Regions from separate parts of the Actinomadura vinacea genome, predicted to be linked through region 2. Evidence: riboswitches for the same ligand, from Rfam matches in the RefSeq annotation. Region 2 holds a riboswitch; the other holds the start of a gene.
What was found. A riboswitch is a leader RNA that binds a small molecule or an ion and turns the genes downstream of it on or off. The one in region 2 is predicted to bind glycine.
Positions count from the first base shown of each region.

Region 1: another riboswitch for glycine. It lies ahead of gcvP (aminomethyl-transferring glycine dehydrogenase); the one in region 2 lies ahead of gcvT (glycine cleavage system aminomethyltransferase GcvT).

Region 1 covers NZ_BAAARW010000024.1:57,534-63,711, forward strand. The annotation lists gene ABD340_RS31645 (flippase-like domain-containing protein) at 1-2,135, opposite strand, end outside; glycine riboswitch at 2,532-2,627, shown strand; glycine riboswitch at 2,628-2,737, shown strand; gene gcvP (aminomethyl-transferring glycine dehydrogenase) at 2,812-5,724, shown strand; gene ABD340_RS31655 (tetratricopeptide repeat protein) at 5,851-6,178, shown strand, end outside.
Region 2 covers NZ_BAAARW010000020.1:756,800-762,977, forward strand. The annotation lists gene ABD340_RS27930 (hypothetical protein) at 1-907, opposite strand, end outside; gene cds1 (L-cysteine desulfhydrase Cds1) at 1,004-2,092, shown strand; gene ABD340_RS27940 (M50 family metallopeptidase) at 2,089-3,381, opposite strand; glycine riboswitch at 3,582-3,678, shown strand; glycine riboswitch at 3,683-3,792, shown strand; gene gcvT (glycine cleavage system aminomethyltransferase GcvT) at 3,864-4,976, shown strand; gene gcvH (glycine cleavage system protein GcvH) at 4,998-5,390, shown strand; gene ABD340_RS27955 (serine hydroxymethyltransferase) at 5,393-6,178, shown strand, end outside.

The DNA of each region.
Region 1 (6,178 bases), on a different contig from region 2:
ACCAGCCGCGGCACGACGCCCGAGAACATGCTCTTGAGCCGCCTGGTCGCGAACCGCCGCACCCGCGGGATGGTCAGCGTGATCGCGGTCAGCACCGCCAGCGCCAGCAGCACGATGACGATCGTGCGGGACGGCGCCAGATCGCGGGTGGCGTTGCCGGTGGAGCCGGTGATGAACCCGAACAGGATCAGCAGCAGGATGTGCATCGCCATGCCCATGAGCTGGGACGCGCCGACGCTGGCCACCGCCGGGCCGGGCCGCACCCCCGAGCGCTGCAGGTAGCGGGTGTTGAGCGCGACACCGCTCACCGCCGCGGGCGCCACCAGCTTCACGAACGACGCGGCCACCTGCACGAGCACGGTCCGGCCGAGCGGCAGCTTCTCGGGGACGAAGCCCATCAGCATGAACGCGGCGGCGAGGTAGGTGAGCGCGGCGGCGCCCAGCGCCACCCCCATCCACCACCACTTGGCGCCGGCCACCAGCTGGACCGGGTCGACGCTGCTCAGCTGCGGGACGACGATGTAGGCGGCGACGGTCAGCGCCACGATGCTGAAGATGGTGCGCGGCCGGAACCGCTCCAGCCGGATCGGCGGGGCCTCGCCCTCGGGCCCCAGCCGGACGATCTGCTCGCGGATGCGGGTGAGCAGCTCGCGGTCGTGCCGCAGCGCGGCCCGGGTGTCGCGGGACAGCGCGACCCGCTGCAGCAGCGGCACCGCGGCGGCCAGCGCCTTCTCGCCCAGGACCCGCGCGGCCGTGTGGACCGCGCGCTCGGGCCCCACCCGCAGCGCCAGCGTGGTCAGCAACTGCGCCAGGTCCAGCCGGAGCGTCAGATCCCCGGCGGCGATCTCGCCCGAGCGCAGGTCGATCAGGTACGCCCGGCCCCGTTCGGAGATCAGGAACGCGCCGCCCTCCAGCCGCCGGTGCGCCAGCCGGGCCGACTGCAGCCGCTTCAGCTGCCCCCAGACGTCAGTGAGCACCGCGTCGGTGAGGTCCTCGTCGGGGACGTCGTCGAGCCGCCGGCCGGGCACGTACTCGTAGGCCACCAGCGCGGCCTCGGTGCCGACCTCGCTGGTGCCGACCAGCCGGGGGGTGCGGGCGCCCGCCGCGTCGACGGCGTAGGCCATCAGCGACTCCTGCTCCAGCGAGCGGCGCAGCGAGCGCACCGGGCGCCGGGGCGCCGCCTCGCGCAGCCGGACCAGCCGCCACACCCGGTACAGCACCCCGGCGGTCTGCTGGTCGCGGTCCAGGACGCTGACCTCCAGCTGCCAGTCGCCGCGGGGCAGCGCGACGCCGGAGCCGTCGGTCGGGACGGCGTCGGGCGAGTGCGCGATCCGGACCCCGTAGCGGCGGACCTCGTCCTCGTCGTCCGACAGCCGCCGCGCCCGCAGGGTGCGCAGCCCCAGGCGCTCCAGCGCGGCGACGACCGCCAGGCCCGGCGGCCGCGGGTTCGGCGTGCCGACGGCGTAGAGCGTGCCGTGGCCGATGGCGCGGCCCAGGAAGTAGGTGGCGGCCAGCGCGGCGACCGAGGCGTAGGCGGCGGTGAGCCCGGTCAGCGCGGCCAGCCCGATCATCGTCCAGGTGACGGCCTGCCAGCGGGCGCGGCCGGCCATCCCGACCGCGGTGACGAACGCGATCACCGGGGCGATGTCGGTGTGCACCGGCGCGGTCTCGGTGCCGCCCCAGATCAGCGAGTCCAGCACCCCGCCGGGCGCGGAGGAGATCACCAGGTCGTCCAGCAGGACGGTCACGGCGAACGCGATCACCGCGGCCAGCAGCCCGATCGCGACCCGCACCCCGTCCTTGTGGAACAGGCGCTCCACCGCGAACGCCACCGGCACCGCCAGCACCCCGAAGCTGGACACCAGCGTGGCCAGCGTCAGCAGGAAGCGCGGCGCGTGCGCGGTGCCCTGGGTGATGTCGGTCTGCAGGCCGTGCGTGGTCTGCTGGGCGAAGGCGAACAAGACCAGCAGCATCACCGCCACCAGCCCCGCCACCGAGGCGGCGAACCGGATCGCGTCGGAGGGCCGCCGGATGCGGTCCGGGCGCGGCGGCTCGTCGACGGGCACGGCCGTGGCGGCGGCCGGGCCGGGCCGAACCGACTCGTCCTTGTGCTCTTCCCGGTGGGTCTGTGTCACGCCCACACCGCCGTCCGGACCTGTCACTGCGATCGGCGTCCCCGGACCGGCGTCGTGCGGTCGAGCACGGTGCCCGGTCCGTCCGCTCTCACGTTCAAGGTGATTCGTACCCTCCTGGCCCCCGCGGCCCCCATTTTCCGGGGCCGTCGCCGGGCCCCGCCGAGAACCGGCGCCGCCCGCGCCGTGACCCGCCGCCCGGCCGAGCGTTCGCACAAGCGCTTGCACGGTCGGGTCCCGTCCCCGTGAGATGTGGGTATCGTACTGGTCCGTAGCCCCCCGGGATCAACGGCCCGGGGCCGGTGGCCGACCGCTTTCCGGCACGCCCGCCGCCCGTGCCCCCGCCCCGTCGCGATCGTTCCGGCGGCGGGTTGGATAGAGTTTCATGGAGAACGCCGTCGACCCTGTGCGGGAGAGATCCCACGCAACCAGTGTGGGGCGCCGAAGGGGCAACCCTCCCCGGAACCTCTCAGGCAAAAGGACCGCGCGGGCGAGGCACCTCTGGAGAGCAGGCGCCGTTCCCCGGTGGGGGAACGGGGTCTCACCGAAGGGGAAAGCCCGGGACGCGGGCGAATCTCTCAGGTGCCGATGACAGAGGGGGAGACGGCCGCCGGCCGCGGTGCGCATCGCGGTACCGGTGGCGCCTGAGCGACCGCGAAAGCCCAGGAGGCTCCCCAGCATGACCGCCCAGTACTTCGCCCCCGTGGCCTCGCCGCAGCACCCCCGGTCCGCGTTCGCGGACCGGCACATCGGGCCCGCGCCGGCCGACCAGGACCGGATGCTGGCGGCCATCGGCTACTCCGGCGCCGAGGCCCTGATCGACGACGCGGTGCCCGCCGCGATCCGCACCGACCGGCCGCTCGACCTGCCGCCCGCGCTGAGCGAGACCGCCGCGCTGGAGCGGCTGCGCGAACTGGCGTCCCGCAACACCGTGCTGACCTCGATGATCGGCCTCGGCTACCACGGCACGATCACTCCCGGCGTGATCCTGCGCAACGTCCTGGAGAACCCGGGCTGGTACACCGCTTACACCCCGTACCAGCCGGAGATCTCGCAGGGCCGGCTCGAGGCGCTGCTGAACTTCCAGACCGTGGTGAGCGACCTGACCGGGCTGCCGGTCGCCAACGCCTCCATGCTGGACGAGGGCACCGCCGCCGCCGAGGCCATGGCGCTGGCGCACCGCGCGTCCAGGCGCAAGGAGCCGGGCACGTTCCTGGTGGACGCCGACGCGCTCCCGCAGACGATCGAGGTCATCCGCACCCGCGCCGTCCCGCTGGGCATCGAGGTCGCCACCGCCGACCTGGGCGGGGGGCTGCCCGACGGCGACTTCTTCGGCGTGCTACTGCAGTACCCGGGGGCCTCGGGGGCGGTGCGCGACCTGGAGCCGGTGGCCGCGCAGGCGCACGAGCGCGGCGCCCAGGTCGTGGTCGCGGCCGACCTGCTCGCCCTGACCCTGCTGCGGCCGCCGGGCGAGTCCGGCGCCGACATCGTGGTCGGGTCGGCGCAGCGGTTCGGCGTCCCGTACGGCTACGGCGGCCCGCACGCCGGCTACATGGCGGTGCGCGAGGGCATCCAGCGGCAGCTGCCCGGACGCCTGGTCGGCGTCTCGGTCGACGCCGACGGCGCGGCCGCCTACCGGCTGGCGCTGCAGACCCGCGAGCAGCACATCCGCCGCGAGAAGGCCACCAGCAACATCTGCACGGCGCAGGTGCTGCTGGCGGTGATGGCGAGCATGTACGCCGTCTACCACGGGCCGGAGGGGCTGGCCGCGATCGCCCAGCGCGTCCACCGGCACGCCCGCGGCCTGGCCGCCGGGCTGCGCGAGGCGCCCGGCGTCGAGGTCGTGCACGACCGCTTCTTCGACACCGTGCTCGCCCGGGTCCCGGGCCGCGCGGCCGAGATCGTGGAGAAGGCCCGGCTGGGCGGGGTCAACCTGCGCCCGGTGGACGCCGACCACGTCGCCATCGCCTGCGACGAGACCACCACCGACGAGCACATCGGCGCGGTCGGGCGCGCGTTCGGCCTGGACGGCGCCCCACCGGCCGGCGCCCTGCCGGACGGTGCTCTGCCGGATGGTGTTCAGGGGGACGCCTTCGGCGAGCTGCGCCGCGAGAGCCCCTACCTCACCCACCCGGTCTTCCACCGGCACCGGTCCGAGACCGCCATGCTGCGCTACCTGCGCAGGCTGCAGGACAAGGACATCGCGCTGGACCGGTCGATGATCCCGCTCGGCTCCTGCACGATGAAGCTGAACGCCACCGCCGAGATGGAGCCCGTCACCTGGCCGGAGTTCGCGGACATCCACCCGTTCGCGCCGGTCGAGCAGGCCCGCGGCTACCTGGAGCTGATCGGCGAGCTGGAGGACCGGCTGGCGGAGATCACCGGGTACGCCAAGGTGTCGGTGCAGCCCAACGCCGGTTCGCAGGGCGAGCTGGCCGGGCTGCTGGCCATCCGCGGCTACCACGCCGCGCGCGGCGAGGGGCACCGGAACATCTGCCTGATCCCGTCGTCGGCGCACGGCACCAACGCCGCCAGCGCGGTCATGGCCGGAATGCGGGTCGTGGTCGTCAAGTGCGACGACGGCGGCAACATCGACCTCGACGACCTGCACGGCAAGCTCGCCCAGCATGGCGCGGCCCTGTCGGCGATCATGGTGACCTACCCGTCCACGCACGGCGTGTTCGAGGAGACGATCACCGAGGTGTGCGCGGCCGTGCACGCGGCCGGCGGCCAGGTGTACGTCGACGGCGCCAACCTCAACGCGCTGGTCGGGCTGGCCCGTCCCGGCGAGTTCGGCTCCGACGTCTCCCACCTCAACCTGCACAAGACGTTCTGCATCCCGCACGGCGGCGGCGGGCCGGGCGTCGGCCCGATCGGCGTGCGCGGGCACCTGGCGCCGTTCCTGCCCAGCCACCCGCTGCGCGCGGAGGCCGGCCCGCAGGACACGGGGGTGGGGCCGATCTCGGCGGCGCCGTGGGGCTCGGCGGGCATCCTGCCGATCTCCTGGGCCTACGTCGCGATGATGGGCCCGGACGGGCTGCGCGCCGCCACCGAGAGCGCGATCATCGCCGCGAACTACCTGGCCGCCCGGCTGGCCCCGCACTACCCGATCCTCTACACCGGGCGCAACGGCCTGGTCGCGCACGAGTGCATCGCCGACCTCCGCAAGATCACCAAGGAGACCGGGATCACCGCCGAGGACGTCGCCAAGCGGCTGATCGACTACGGCTTCCACGCGCCCACGCTGTCGTTCCCGGTGGCCGGCACGCTGATGATCGAGCCCACCGAGAGCGAGGACCTGGCCGAGCTCGACCGGTTCTGCGACGCCATGATCGAGATCCGGCGGGAGATCCAGCGGGTCGCCGACGGCTCCCACGACCGCGGCGACAACCCGCTCAAGAACGCCCCGCACACCGCCGAATGCCTGCTCGCCGAGGACTGGAAGCACCCCTACACCAGGGAGGAGGCCGCGTACCCGCTGCCCGCGCTGCGGGACGGCAAGTACTGGCCGCCGGTGCGCCGGATCGACCAGGCCTACGGCGACCGCAACCTGGTCTGCTCCTGCCCGCCCCCGGAGGCCTTCGAGGACTGAGCCGTCCGGCCCGGGGGCTTCTGCGGGGATTTCGTGGATCATGCCGGCGGATCCGGGTGTCGCCCCGGCGCGGGCGCGGCCGCCGTCGGTAGGCTCGGCTCACCGACCCGACCCCCAGAGGCGAGCATGAGCGAGACCCCGGATCCGGCCGACCCCGCGCGGCTTTGCGAGGAGGCCAGGCGGCTGGCCGAGACGGGCGAGCCCGAGCGGGCCGCCGCCCTGTTCCAGAAGGTGCTCGACCTGGGCGGCACCCCGCACCGGGCCCAGGCGGCCCTCGGGCTCGCCGTCGTCCTCGACGACCGCGGCGACGTCGAGGCCGCCCGGGAGGCCGACCGGGACGCCATCGCCACCGGCGACCCGGAGTACGGGCCGCGCGCCGCCTACCACCTGGCGCTCACCCACGAGCGCGCGGGCGAGCACGTGCTGGCCGGGCCGGCGTGGCGGGTCGTGGTCG
Region 2 (6,178 bases):
GGGGCTTCCGGGTTCTGGTTCCCCGGCGGGGAGAGCGGCCTCGGACGGCTGAACGGAGCGCGCGTTCCCTGCCGGTGGTCCTGCGGCGGGCGGGGTTGAACGGGGTCCTGCGGGCCGGGCGGTCGCGGGTGACGCGGCGGCGGGTGGACGGTCTGCGGTGGAGGAGTTCGGGCGGGATCAGGTCGTGGCGGCCGGCGATGAACTCCTGGATCCAGATCTTGACGCGGATCAGCGGGCGGCGGAAGCGTTCCTCATGCCATGCGGCGGAGCGGGCCTTGCGTGAGCCCGGGGCGTACTGCCAGCGGGCCCACGGGGAGCCTGGACGGGCCACCCGGATCGCGCCGATCACCAGCAGGAGCGGCAGGAAGAGGCCGGCCAGGCCGGTCCAGATCTTGCCCTTGAAGACGGTGATCACGGCCAGCGCCAGGTTGACGATCAGGGACGCGACGTAGACGGCGCCCGGCAGCGGAGGGCTCCCGTCCTGGTCGGGCCGGAGGCCTTCGAAACCGACCGGGCGGACGCCGAGCAGGAGGAGGCCGGTCACGGCGATCGCGACGAAGACGGCGTCGACGGACGCGCGGCCCTTCTCCGTCCAGTAGACGTCGCTGAGGTGCAGGATCAGGGCGAACTCGTCCAGCACCAGGGCGGAGCCCACGCCGAAGATGACGGCGGCGGTGACGACGAAGCCCTGGTAGTCCTCCGGGACGGCGAAGCCCATCACGCCGCCCACCAGCATGAGGACGACGCCGAACACGACATGGTGGATGTGCAGGTCGCCGGCCTTGACGTTGCGGAACCACCAGCTGACGTTCGCGCGGATCAGGCGGACGTTCACCCGCGTCGCCACGAAGGTGATGATGAACGCCACGAAGAAGGCGAACAGCGGCAGCCGCCCGGTGTCGGCCACGCGAACTGAGAAGAAATCGGACAAGGCACCCCCCTGGGCCCCATGATGCCCTGTGACATGCGGGGATATCGTTAATGGGCGACGAAGGGGGAGGGTATGGGCCGTTCCGTGGACAGGTGCGACCCGGGCCGCCGGGAATGGATCTCCGAGGCGATCCGGAAGGTGGAGGCCGACGCGAACCGCAGCGCCGACACGCACCTGCACGTGTTCCCGCTTCCGGAGGAGTGGGGCATCGACCTGTATCTGAAGGACGAGTCGGTGCATCCGACCGGGTCGTTGAAGCACCGGCTGGCGCGGTCGCTGTTCCTGTACGGGCTGGCGAACGGGTGGATCTGCGAGGGCACCACGATCATCGAGGCGTCCAGCGGGTCGACGGCGGTGAGCGAGGCGTACTTCGCGCGGCTGGTCGGGCTGCCGTTCGTGGCGGTGATGCCGGAGCGCACCAGCCAGGAGAAGATCGAGCTGATCGAGTTCTACGGCGGGCGGTGCCATCTGGTGGCCGATCCGGCGGCGATCTACGCCGAGTCGCGGCGGCTGGCGCGGGAGTGCGGCGGGCACTTCATGGACCAGTTCACCTACGCGGAGCGGGCGACGGACTGGCGCGGCAACAACAACATCGCCGAGTCCGTCTTCGAGCAGCTGCGGCTGGAGCGGTTCCCCGAGCCGTCCTGGATCGTGGTCGGCGCGGGGACCGGCGGGACGTCCGCGACGATCGGCCGGTACGCGCGGTACCGGCGGTTCCAGACCCGGGTCGCGGTGGTGGACCCGGAGGGCTCGGCGTTCTTCGGCGCGTTCGCGGACGGGGACAGCGCCCGTACCGCGGCGGGTTCGCGGATCGAGGGGATCGGGCGGCCGCGGGTGGAGCCGTCGTTCCTGCCGACCGTGATCGACCGGATGATCCAGGTGCCGGACGCGGCGTCGATCGCGGCGATGCGGTGGACGCGCGAGGTGACCGGCCGGAGCGTGGGCGGGTCGACCGGGACGAACATGTGGGGCGTGGCGCTGCTGGTCGCGGAGATGCTGGAGCGCGGCGAGCGCGGCAGCGTGGTCACGCTGATCTGCGACGGCGGCGAGCGGTACGCCCGCACCTACGGGTCGGACGACTGGCTCGCCGGGCAGGGCATCGCGGTGGGCCCGTACATGGACACGCTGCGGGCCTTCCTCAAGACGGGCGAGATGCCCTAGCCGTTGAAGCGGATGGGGTTGACCAGGTCGGCGTAGATGAGCAGGCCGCCCATCACGATCAGCACGGCCGCCATCACGTAGGTGAGCGGCAGCGCCTTGGCCACGTCGACGTATCCGGGGTCGGGACGCCGGAAGAGGCGGGCGAAGCCCTTCTTGACGGCCTCCAGGATGGCCCCGGCCATGTGGCCGCCGTCCAGCGGCAGCAGCGGGACGAGGTTGAACATGCCGACGGCGAGGTTGAGGGAGCCGAGCAGGGCGATGAACATCGCGACCTTCTCGACGGTGGGGCTCTCGGAGGCGGCGATCTCCCCGCCGAGGCGGCTGACGCCGACCACGCCGATGGGGCCGTTGGGGTCGCGCTTCTCGTCGCCGAAGGCGGCGTTCCAGACGCCGACCATCTTCTGCGGCATCCGCAGCAGCGCCCCGGCGGTGTGCGCGGTCAGCTCGCCCATGTAGTCGGCGACGGCGACCGGGCCCTGGCGCTCGCGTTCCTGGAGCGGGGTGATGCCCAGGAACCCGACGTTGACCACCTTTTCGGTGTCGTTGAGGTCGTACATCTGGTTGCGGGTGACGGGCACCTGCAGTGCGACGGGCTTGCCGTCGCGCTGGACGGTGACGGCGACGGTGCGGCCGCCGGAGTCGCGGATCAGGCCCTGCAACTGGTCGTAGGAGCCGATCTTGCGGCCGTCGTAAGTGGTGATCCGGTCGCCGGCCTTGAGCCCGACGGAGGCGGCCGGGGTCGGGGTGTAGCCCTGCGGGCAGTCGGTGAGCTTGGAGCCGGCGGGGATCGCGCACTTGGCCACCGAGCCGATCACCGGCTGCGGGGTGGGGGTGCCGATGCCCATGAGCAGGATCCCGAAGAACATCACCGCGAGGATGAGGTTCATCGCGGGCCCGCCGAACATGATGAGCAGCTTCTGCCACCACTTCTTGGCGTAGAAGACGCGGTCCTCGTCGCCCGGGCGGATCTCCTCCAGCGACGCGCCGCGGGCGGACTCGATCAGGCTCTGCCACGGCCCGGTGCTGATCTGCCGGACCTCGCCGGGCCGGTCGCCCTTGCGCGGCGGCAGCATGCCGATCATGCGGACGTAGCCGCCGACCGGGATCCACTTGACGCCGTACTCGGTCTCGCCCTTGTGCCGGGACCACATCGTGGGGCCGAAGCCGACCATGAACTGCGGGGTCCGGACGCCGAAGAGCTTGGCGAAGGAGAAATGGCCCAGTTCATGCAGGGCGATCGACGCCAGCAGGCCGAAGAACAGGATCAGTACTCCCGCCAACCAGCCCATGCTCGCCCCGTCCCTCCGTGATCTCCAACGACCCGTTCAGGGTACGTGAATCCGGGCCTCTCGTGACCGTGGAGTTATGCACGCGTGGCCCTTGCGCACCCGCCGGTGGTACGGCGGGTGCGCCCCGTCCGGTTCAGCGGGGCGGGGCGCCGGCGGCTGGTCGGCGGGGTGCGGCCGCTGCTAGCCTGGCCACCAGCCGATGATCCCGCGCGGGAGAGTGCCCTGGCAGCCGGTCAGGGACGCCGAAGGAGCAAATCCTCCCCGGAACCTCTCAGGCCCAAGGACCGCGCGGGCCAGGCGACCTCTGGAAAGCGGGGACGCGACCGTCCCCCGCCGAAGGTGAAAGCCCTCCGCCCTCCGCGGGCGTGCGGGGTGAAGCTCTCAGGCGCCGCGACCGGCCGATGACAGAGGGGGAGGCACCGACCGCGCCCGGTGCGGGTGGGACGATTGGTTCCACGCGCCCGCGACGAAGGAGCCGACCCATGTCCAGCACAGCGCCCTCAGACCCGGGGGACGCCAGGAAGACGCCGCTGTACGACGTCCACCGGGCCCTCGGCGCGCACCTCGTCGACTTCGCCGGCTACCTGATGCCGCTGCGGTACGCGAGCGAGACCGCCGAGCACCGCGCGGTGCGGTCCGCCGCGGGGCTGTTCGATCTGTCCCACATGGGGGAGATCTTCGTGGACGGTCCGGAGGCGGCCGCGGCGCTCGACTACGCGCTGGTCGGCAACCTGTCCCCCATGGCCGTCGGCAAGGCCCGCTACACGATGATCTGCGGGGTCGACGGCGGGGTGCTGGACGACCTGATCGTCTACCGGCTGGCCGAGCAGACGTTCATGGTGGTGGCCAACGCCGCCAACGCCGCGACGGTGCTGGCCGCGCTGACCGAGCGGGCGGCGGGCTTCGCGGGGGCGCGGGTGGCCGACCGCTCCGGCGAGTACGCGCTGATCGCGCTGCAGGGGCCGGACGCGCAGGGGATCCTGTCCCGGTTCACCGCCGCCCCGCTGCCCGACCTCCGCTACTACGCGATCATGGCGGACGAGGTCGCGGGCGTCGACGCGCTGATCGCCCGTACCGGCTACACCGGCGAGGACGGCTTCGAGCTGTTCGTGTCGGCCGCGGACGCGGTGCCGCTGTGGAACGAGCTGGCGGCGGTCGAGGGGGTGACCCCGGCCGGGCTGTCGGCGCGGGACACGTTGCGGCTGGAGGCGGGCATGCCGCTGTACGGCAACGAGCTGACCGTCCAGACCAATCCGTACGAGGCGGGCCTGGGCAGGGTGGTCAAGCTGGATAAGCCCGGAGATTTCGTGGGAAAGGCCACGTTGGCCGCGCAGGCGCAGACCCCGCCAGGCCGTAGGCTCGTAGGGCTGGTCGCGCGCGGCCGCCGGGCGCCCCGCAAGGGGTACGAGGTCGTCATGTCCGACGGCACGCCGTGCGGGGTGGTGACGAGCGGCGCCCCGTCCCCCACACTGGGCACGCCGATCGCGATGGCCTACGTGGACATCGGGGTGGACGAGGACGGGCTCGCCGTCGACGTCCGCGGCCGCCGGGAGCCGGTCGACGTGGTCGCCCTGCCCTTCTACAAGCGTTCCTGAGACCTGGAGAGAGAAACCACCGTGAGCGTTCCGGAGCAGCTGCGCTACAGCGAAGAGCACGAATGGGTGTCGGGCCTCGGCACGGCCGAGGACGGCATCGTCACCGTCGGCATCACCGCGCACGCCGCCGACGCCCTCGGCGAGATCGTCTTCCTCGAACTGCAGCCCGGCGAGGGCGACCAGGTCGAGGCCGGCGAGCCGTGCGGCGAGGTCGAGTCCACCAAGTCGGTCAGCGACATCTACTCCCCGGTCAGCGGCGAGATCACCGCGATCAACACCTCGGTGATCGACGAGCCCAAGGTGATCAACGACGACCCGTACGGCGAGGGCTGGATCTTCAAGGTGCGGATCTCCGACGAGCCCGGCGACCTGCTGGACGCCGAGGCCTACGACAAGCTGATCGAGGAGTCCTGACCGTGTCGTTCAAGGACCCGCTGAACGAATCCCTGGCCGAGGCCGACCCGGAGGTCGCCCGCGCGGTGGCCGCCGAGCTGGACCGGCAGCAGTCCACGCTGGAGATGATCGCCTCGGAGAACTTCGCGCCGGCGTCGGTGCTGGAGGCCCAGGGGTCGGTCCTCACCAACAAGTACGCCGAGGGCTACCCGGGCAGGCGCTACTACGGCGGCTGCGAGTTCGTCGACATCACCGAGCAGCTGGCCATCGACCGCGCCAAGGAGCTGTTCGGCGCCGAGCACGCCAACGTGCAGCCGCACAGCGGCGCGCAGGCCAACACCGCGGTCTACTTCGCGCTGCTCCAGCACGGTGACACGATCCTCGGCCTCGACCTGGCGCACGGCGGCCACCTGACGCACGGGATGCGGCTGAACTACTCCGGCAAGGTGCTGAACGTGGTGCCCTACCACGTCCGCGCCGAGGACGGCCTGGTCGACATGGACGAGGTCGCCGCGCTGGCGGCCGAGCACCGGCCCAAGATGATCGTCGCGGGCTGGTCGGCCTACCCGCGGCAGCTCGACTTCGCCCGGTTCCGCGAGGTGGCGGACTCGGTGGACGCGCTGCTCATGGTCGACATGGCGCACTTCGCCGGGCTGGTGGCCGCGGGCCTGCACCCCTCGCCCGTCCCGTACGCCGACATCGTGACGACCACCACGCACAAGACGCTGGGCGGCCCGCGCGGCGGGCTGATCCTGGCCCGCGAGGAGTACGGCAAGAAGATCAACTCGGCGGTGTTCCCGGGCATGCAG